2 regions of the Shinella sedimenti genome follow, and region 2 is predicted to be linked to the other one. Evidence: predicted binding sites of a transcription regulator. Region 2 holds the regulator's gene; the other holds the start of a gene.
What was found. Region 2 encodes PhoB, which activates phosphate uptake and scavenging genes when phosphate is short. Its sites were predicted from a motif close to TGTCATNNANCTGTCAT; they were not measured.
Positions count from the first base shown of each region.

Region 1: MKI86_RS03850 (esterase-like activity of phytase family protein) is a predicted target of PhoB. The motif match lies at 2,203-2,219, and genes of this name have one in related genera.

Region 1 covers NZ_JAKVIN010000001.1:756,997-761,379, reverse strand. The annotation lists gene ppx (exopolyphosphatase) at 1-118, shown strand, start outside; gene MKI86_RS03855 (DUF922 domain-containing Zn-dependent protease) at 127-711, shown strand; gene MKI86_RS03850 (esterase-like activity of phytase family protein) at 795-2,153, opposite strand; gene MKI86_RS03845 (AraC family transcriptional regulator) at 2,315-3,235, opposite strand; gene MKI86_RS03840 (DUF2000 family protein) at 3,222-3,629, shown strand; gene rnd (ribonuclease D) at 3,633-4,383, opposite strand, start outside.
Region 2 covers NZ_JAKVIN010000003.1:326,810-331,192, reverse strand. The annotation lists gene MKI86_RS08995 (aspartate aminotransferase family protein) at 1-756, opposite strand, end outside; gene MKI86_RS08990 (GcrA family cell cycle regulator) at 1,181-1,720, shown strand; gene phoB (phosphate regulon transcriptional regulator PhoB) at 1,847-2,530, opposite strand; gene phoU (phosphate signaling complex protein PhoU) at 2,550-3,278, opposite strand; gene pstB (phosphate ABC transporter ATP-binding protein PstB) at 3,329-4,144, opposite strand; gene pstA (phosphate ABC transporter permease PstA) at 4,158-4,383, opposite strand, start outside.

The DNA.
Region 1 (4,383 bases), on a different contig from region 2:
CGATCTCGAGCTGGTCGTGCCTCCTGAGCATGCGGAACTGGCCGGCGAACGGCTCGATGCCCGCCTCCAGCAGCTTGCGCGGCTCACCGGCAAGAAGCTTGCCTATCGTTTCCTGTGAGGCAGACCATGCGCGTGACGGGCTTTCTCATCGGCCTTTTTCTTGCCACCGGCGCCATGGCGCAGGACTGGCAGGCGGTGGAGCGTGTCGAACCCTATTCGGTGCAGGGCACGACGGGCCTCGACATCTATCGCTCCATCGGCGAGCGCGGCCCCAAGCTCGGTGTGGCCCGCGTCATAGCCCATACCGGATTCAAGCTGACCTGGACGCGCAAATACGAGCGGCAGGGCAATGCCTGCGTCATCACGGTCAACAAGCCGAAGCTCATCATCACCTACACGTTGCCGCAGCTGAAGACCAAGCTCTCCGAACCGATGAAGAGCCGCTGGGACACCTTCATCGCCGGCGTGACCGCGCATGAGAAAATCCATGGCGACTTCATCAAGGACATGGTGAATGAGATCGAGGCGATGAGCGTGGGCATGCGCGTCGAGGACGATCCGAACTGCAAGAAGATCCGTCCCGCGCTCCAGGCCCGGCTTGGCGAGCTCTCGCAAGCCCAGCGCGCGCGCAGCCGCGATTTCGACAACGTCGAAATGAGCGAGGGCGGCAATGTCCACCAGCTGATCCTGCAGTTTGTCGATCCGCGGTAACAAACTGCATTGACCTTTCCGGTTGAATGATGGCCAGGCCTTTTAAGCCTTCTCCCCGCAAGCGGGGAGAAGGCTGATGTGGCTTACTCCGCCTTCAAAAACGCGCCCGCTTCCAGCAGCACGAATTCGTTGTCGTCGGCCTTGTCGAGCGCGCGGCCGGCGGAGAAGGGCAGGTTGTTGTCGTTGCCGACGATGATGTGGGTGTCGTCCACGCGGTCGACATTCTCGATGGTGACGAACGGCATGTCGTAGAAGCCGTCGCCGCCGCCCTGGCGCTTTTTGTTGTCGGGATCGGCGATCTTCAGAAGGTCGATATAGCCGATCTTGCGCACGGCCTTGCCGGCGTTGTCGTCCGTCATGGATATCTTGTAGATGCGCTTGACCTTTGAGGGCGTGGCGAAGCAGTCCGGCTTCGGGTCCTTCGCATCGGCGCAGGCCTTGTCGGCGGTACCCGCACCGTTATCGCGCTCGATCACCAGTGCCGTCGTCTCGTCCAGCATGTTAAAGTCGCCGATGGCCTCGCCGCCTTCGGCAAGTGGATAGAGCCAGCTGCGGCCCGTCCAGGCCTTGGACGCGACGTCGAGCTCGATGATGCGCAGAGCCGGGCGACCTTCGGCCTTCTCGACATTGGCATTGTCTAGCCAGATCGGGCCTTCCAGCAGGCCGTAGAGCTTCGAGCCGTCCTTCGAAAGGGCCAGGCCTTCATAGCCGCCGGAGCGCTTGAGGTTGAAGGCCGGCATCGCCTTGGACGGATCGGCCTGCACGGCAAGCGTCGGATTGTCGGGCGAAGCCACCGGCTTGCCGTCGACCTCGGTGGCGATGACGTCGGTCAGTCGGCCCTCACGGTCGAATTTCAGAATGTACGGGCCGAATTCCTCACCGACCCAGAAACCGTCGGCGACGGGCTGGATGGATTCGACATCGAAATCGGCGCCCGTGAGGTAGCGCTTGGCCGCACCCTCCATGACGATCGGGAAGGGCGCCTTCTTGTCCGGGTCGGACAGGAAGAGCGTCGTGATCGGCTCCATCGTGCCCTTGTCCCAGTCGAAGCGCACATGATGCAGCATCAGCATGGCGTCGGACGAGTTCAGCTTGGTGCCGAAACCGTTGTCCGACAGCGTCCAGAACGTGCCGTCCTCCATGGCCTTGATGCCGGAGAAGCCCTGCATTGGCTGTCCTGCGAAGGGCAGTGCAAGGCCGGTCTCGCGCACGCCGTCCTTGCCCATGACAGTGCCGGGCGCATCGCTACGCTTGCGGTCGGCGGTGGTGAACTTGCCGGAGGTCTTGAGATAATCGGCCGCGTCATCGGGGGCGGCGAGGATCGTGTCGGCCGGAAGGATCGCATGCGCCTTCAGCGTGGCGGTAAATTCGGTCTCCGCGGCGAGCGCGGTCGTGGTCATCAGCAGCGCAAGGGCAGCGGTGGTGAAAAGGTGTCTGGTCATCGTTATCCCCGTGGGTTTGCAAAGCGACGCCAGTTGATAGGCAGCGTGCATGACCGCTGCTTGACAGTTGCTTGTCGCTTTCGTGACGGGGGTGTGGATTAGAGCATTTCCGGCCGAAGCGGCATCGCTTCGGCGTGGGATAATGCGATGAAAACAATGCGCTAGCGGCCGCGCCCTGCGGAAAGCGCGGCGAAGCGTCCGGGCGTCATGCCGTGCGCTTTCTTGAAGTGGCGGCTGAGATGGGCCTGATCGGCAAAGCCGCTGGCGAAGGCGGCTTCCGCGAGGCTTTCGCCGGCAGTGATCAGAGCGCGCGCGCATTCCAGCCGGCGCATGACGAGATAGCGGTGCGGGCTGGTGCCGAGCACTCGGCGGAACTGCCGGGCAAGCGCAAAGCGGTCGAGGCCGGTCACCTCTTCGAGGTCTTGAGCGCTGACCTGCCGGACGATGTTTTCCCGCAGGAAGGCGCAGGCTCTCAGGACCTCCGGCTGCGCAAGCCGTTCCGACCGTGCCTGCGGCGCACCGGCATGGTCGAGCAGCGCGATGGCAATCTCCGCCATGAGCTCGTCGAACTTCAGCTGTTCGAACGCTTCGCCCATGCTGCCGAAGGCCTCGAGCAGCAGCCGCGCCAGCCCGACATCGTCGACGACGGGGCTTGCCACGAAGGGCAGGGCGCGCCCGCGTTCAGCCGTCGCCGGCAGGAACCGCTCCGGCGGGATATACATCATGCGGTAGGTCAGCCCGTCATCGGTGCCGGCCGCGCCGTCGTGCAGTTCGTCGGGATGCAGCACGATGACATTGCCGGGCGGGCTGAACCGCGACGCGCCGCGATAGCGGAAGGTCTGGATGCCGGCCATGGTGACGCCCAGCGCATAGGTATCGTGCCGGTGCAGGTCGAAGCCCTTGCCGCGGAACCGGGCCTCGATCCGCTCGATGCCGGCAAGCTCGGGCGCGACGACGATGCGGTCCTTGTCCCTGTCCGTGCACGAACGTTCAAGCGGGCCCTCGACCGCGCCTGCTATCGCATTGTCTGCGGAATGGTCCGCAGCCTTTTCCCGGGAGTATATCCGAATGTTCGATACCAAGTTCGCCGTCGTGCTGCGCGAGGATCTGGAGGTGTGGCAGAAGCTCAATGTCACCGCGTTCCTGTCGAGCGGCATCATCGGCCAGAAGCCGGAACTGATCGGCGAAGCTTATCGCGATGCGGCCGGCCATGTCTATAACGCGCTCAGCGTGCAGCCGATCATCGTGCTGTCGGCCGACGGCGCGACGCTTTCAAAGATCCATGCCCGCGCGCTTGAACGTGCGTTGCCCGCATCCGTCTATATCGAGGAGATGTTCTCGACCGGCCATGACGCCGCCAATCGTGCGGTCTTCGCGACGTTCCGTCCTGACGATGCCAAGATCGTCGGCATCGCGATGCATGCCGACAAGAAGACCGTGGATCGCATCACCAAGGGCGCCAGGCTTCACGCATGAAGCTTAAAGCTCGACGGCCTCGATCTTCTTGTCGACGAAGCGCAGCGCGACCTTGCCGCCGATAAGGTTGAGCGCGGTCTCGCCGAAGAGTTCGCGGCGCCAGCCGGAAAGGGCGGCGACTTCGGCCGCCTCGCCCTCGATGGCGATCTTTTCGAGATCGTCGGAATTGGCGATGATCTTGGCCGCGACGCCTTCTTTTTCGGAGACGATCTTGAGCAGCACCTTCAGCATTTCGCTGGCGGAGGCTGCGCCCTCGGGAACATGGTTCTGGCGCGGCAGACGGGGCAGGTCGGTCTTCGGGATGGCAAGCGCCTCGCCGATGGCCTCGAGAAGGGCGGCACCCGACTGCGAGCGCTCCCAGCCCTTGGGAATGGTGCGCAGGCGGGCCAGCGCCTCGGCGTCGGCCGGCTGCTGCTGCGCGATCTCGTAGATCGTGTCGTCCTTGAGGATGCGCGAGCGCGGCACATTGCGGCTGCGCGCCTCGCGTTCGCGCCAGGCGGCCACCTTCTGCAGAACGGCCAGCTCCACCGGCTTCTTGACGCGCATCTTGAGGCGGCGCCAGGCGTCATCAGGGTGCAGGTCGTAGGTCTCGCGTGATTCCAGCACGGCCATTTCTTCCGTCAGCCACAGCGAGCGGCCCGCTTCCTCCAGCTTCTCCTTGAGTGCCAGATAGACGTCGCGCAGGTGGGTGACGTCGGCCAGCGCATATTCGAGCTGCTTGTCGGTCAGCGGCCGGCGGCTCCAATCGGTGAAG
Region 2 (4,383 bases):
CGGGAAACCGCCGCCAATGCCCTTGGCGATTGCCATGATATCGGGCGCAACGCCGGAATGCTCATAGGCGAAGAAGCGGCCCGTGCGGCCAACGCCCGTCTGCACCTCATCGAGGATGAGCAGCAGGCCGTATTCGTCGCAGAGCTGGCGCAGCTCCTGCATGAACTCCTTCGGCACCGGCCTGAGGCCGCCCTCGCCCTGAACGGGCTCGATCAGGATTGCGGCGGTTTCCTCGGTGATCGCGTCCTTTACGGCGGCGATATCGCCGAAGGGAACCTTCAGGAAGCCCGCCGCCTTGGGGCCGAAGCCCTCGATGTACTTTTCCTGTCCGCCCGCGGCGATGGTCGCGATCGTGCGGCCATGAAACGCGCCTTCGAAGGTGATGATGTGGTATTTGCCGGGATGCCCCTTGGCGAAATGGTAGCGGCGCGCGGTCTTGATCGCGCATTCCAGCGCTTCCGCACCCGAATTGGTGAAGAACACCTTTTCCGCGAAGGTTGCGTCCGTCAGCCGCCGGCCGAGGCTTTCCTGACCCGGAACCTCATAGAGGTTGGAGAGGTGCCAGACCTTGTCGGCCTGCTCCTTCAGCGCGGAAACGAGATGGGGATGACCATGCCCAAGCGAGCTGACGGCCACGCCGGCGGCGAAATCGAGATATCGGTCGCCCTTCTCGTCGACCAGCCAGACGCCCTCCCCGTGCGTGAACCGGAGCGGCGCACGCATATAGGTTTCATAGAGCGGCGCGGCATCGGCCATGGCGCGTATCCTCCAAAAGGGATGCGGAAAAGAAATTCAGGGGCTTGACTTTCCGATTGCCAGAAAAATCAAAAGCCGCCTTGCGGCGGCATGCTGCACTATCTGCATTTCATGTCGTGATGTCAATAAAATGCATAGCTCCAAATCGCACTGAACCTCCCGCAGGGTGAGGATTCACGGCATCCATGGACAGTGTCGCTATCGAGTCACACCCTACCAGCAAGTTGGGGAAAACTCCGAAATCGATTCGCCCCGATTCCCCCGACTCTTGTCACAGAGTCCCCCGGACTCTAGGTTAAGGGCCAATTACTAGACTGCATGCGGCGGAACTAGTCACCACCAGAGTTAGGGCGCTCAGGCTGCGAATTCGTTCGTGGCGCGATGAGGGATTCCCGCATAGCGAGCGCCGAACGGAGACGAGAGCATGAACTGGACAGACGAGCGGGTCGAGAAACTCAAGAAGCTCTGGAGCGAGGGCCTCAGCGCCAGCCAGATCGCTGCGCAGCTCGGCGGCGTGAGCCGCAACGCCGTCATCGGCAAGGTGCACCGGCTTAACCTACCGGGCCGCGCCAAGGCTGGCGGCACGCCGGCTTCGGCCCGTCCGAAGCGCCCGGCGGCGACCACCCCGCGCCCCTCGAACTTCGCAGCGCGCCCGGCCAACGCCCCCCGCCCGGTCAGCCGGCCGGTGGGCAATGCGCTCACCAAGGACGAAGTCGACACCGATTTCGACGTAGAGACCGAGAACCTGCCCGTCGTCATCAGCGGCAAGAACGTCGTGGTACCGATGTCGCGCAAGCTGGAACTGACGCAGCTCACCGAGCGCACCTGCAAGTGGCCGATCGGCGATCCGCTGAACGACGACTTCCATTTCTGCGGCTGCGAATCCCCTGACAACTCGCCGTACTGCACCTATCACCAACGCCTCGCCTACCAGCCTTCGGCCGAGCGCCGCCGCGCGCGGTGACATTAGCGACAGAAGAATAGAAACGGGGCCGGAAGGCTCCGTTTTCGTTTGTGCGGCAAGTGGCACGCCGAGACGCAAACAGGCCCCGAAGGGCCCATTTCCGTCCTCGGGAGGAATTGCGTTCGCTCAGGTTTCCAGCGAATAGCCGGCGCCGCGGACCGTGCGGATGACATCCTGCATGTTGGCGAAGTTGAGCGCCTTGCGCAGACGGCCGACATGCACGTCGACCGTGCGCTCGTCGACATAAATGTCATGCCCCCAGACACCGTCGAGAAGCTGCGAGCGTGAGAAGACGCGGCCGGGCGAGGTCATCAGGAATTCCAGGAGGCGGAACTCCGTCGGGCCGAGGCGCACTTCACGCGTGCGGCGATGAACGCGATGCGTCTCGCGATCGAGTTCGATATCCCCGCAGCGCAGCACCGTGGACACGACTTCCGGCTTGGCACGGCGCAGCATTGCCCGCACACGGGCGACGAGTTCCGGCGTGGAGAAGGGCTTGACCACATAGTCATCCGCACCCGTGGCCAGGCCACGCACGCGTTCGCTCTCCTCGCCGCGCGCCGTCAGCATGATGATCGGCAGGCGCTCAGTTTCCGGCCGCTGGCGCAGGCGCCGGCACAGCTCGATGCCGGAAACACCAGGCAGCATCCAGTCAAGGATGAGAAGATCGGGCATGCGCTCCTGCAAGCGCATCTCCGCCTCGTCGCCGGACAGGATCGTATCCACCTCGAAACCTTCCGCCTCGAGATTGTAACGCAGGAGGACGCTCAGCGCCTCCTCATCTTCCACGACGGCTATTCTGGGCACCATGTAGAGAACCCTATCCAGTTTACTCGGAAGCTTCGGAGACATCGGCCGTGACGACGGATGTCGAGGTGTCGTCCTTCGGGCGCTCGCCCTCGGGCTGGGAGCCGGTCGCCATGTAATAAATGGTTTCGGCAATGTTGGTCGCATGGTCGCCGATGCGCTCGATGTTCTTGGCGCAGAACAGGAGATGGGTGCAGGGCGTGATGTTGCGCGGGTCTTCCATCATGTAGGTCAGGAGTTCGCGGAACAGCGAGGTGTAGATCGCATCGATCTCGTCGTCGCGCTCACGGATGGCCTTGGCCTTGTCCACCGAACGGGTGGCGAAGACATCGAGTACTTCCTTGAGCTGCATCAGCGCCAGTTCGGCCAGATGCTCGAGACCGCGGGCAAGCTTGCGCGGCATGCCCGAGCTCTGCACGGCAATCACGCGCTTGGCAGTGTTCTTGCCGAGATCGCCGACGCGCTCCAGCTCCGCGGCAATGCGGATCGTGCCCATGATTTCGCGCAGGTCCGCCGCCATCGGCTGGCGCTTGGCGATGGTGACGATCGCCTTCTCGTTGATCTGGCGTTCGGCATTGTCGAGGATCACGTCCTCGGAAATGACCTTCTGGGCCAGCGCCGCATCGGCGGAAACAAGGGCGCGGACCGAATCCGCCACCATCTGCTCGGCCGTGCCGCCCATTTCGGAAATGCGGCGGGAGAGATATTTCAGTTCTTCGTCGTAAATCGAGACAATATGGGTCGATGACATCGTTCTGTCCTTAATACACGCGGGTTTCAGGGGCTAAGGCGACGAAAACGTCAGCCGAAGCGGCCCATGATGTAGTCCTGCGTGCGCTGGTCATCCGGGTTGGTGAACATCTTGTCGGTGTCGTTCTCCTCGACGAGGTTGCCGAGGTGGAACATGGCGGTGCGCTGCGACACGCGGGCCGCCTGCTGCATGGAGTGCGTCACGATGACGATCGTGAAATTGGTGCGCAGCTCGTGGATCAGTTCCTCGACCTTGGCGGTGGCGATCGGGTCGAGCGCCGAGCAGGGCTCGTCCATCAGGATGACTTCCGGGCTGACGGCGACGGCGCGGGCGATGCACAGGCGCTGCTGCTGACCACCGGAGAGGCCCGTGCCGCCTTCGTGCAGGCGATCCTTCACCTCGTTCCACAGGCCGGCCTTCTGCAGGCTCTGCTCGACAATGGCGTCCATGTCGGCCTTCGCCTTGGCGAGGCCATGGATGCGCGGACCATAGGCAACGTTCTCGTAGATCGACTTAGGAAACGGGTTCGGCTTCTGGAACACCATGCCGACGCGGGCGCGCAGTTCCACGACGTCGATGTTCGGATCATAGATATCGTCGCTGTCGAGCGTGATGCGGCCGGTCACGCGGCAGCCGTCGATCGTGTCGTTCATGCGGTTGAGCGTGCGCAGGAACGTCGACTTGCCGCAACCCGAAGGGCCGATGAGCGCGGTAACGGTGTTTTCGCGGACGTTGAGGTTCACGTCGTAGAGGGCGCGCTTCTCGCCGTAATAGACCGAAACGTCCTTGCCGATCATCTTGTAGGAAATGTCGTTCATTTGTCTGTCCAGGGCTTTCTCGACTGCTGCTTCTGACATCATGTTCATATGACCGGTCCTTCTACCAGCGTCGTTCGAAACGGCGGCGCAGGAGGATCGCACCGACATTCATGAGGATGAGGAAGATGAGGAGCACGATGATGGCTCCCGACGTGCGCTCCACGAAGGCGCGTTCGGCCTCGTTCGCCCACATGTAGATCTGCACCGGAAGAGCCGTTGCCGGGTCCATCGGCGTTGCCGGGACGTCGGCGACGAAAGCGACCATGCCGATGAGGAGCAGCGGCGCG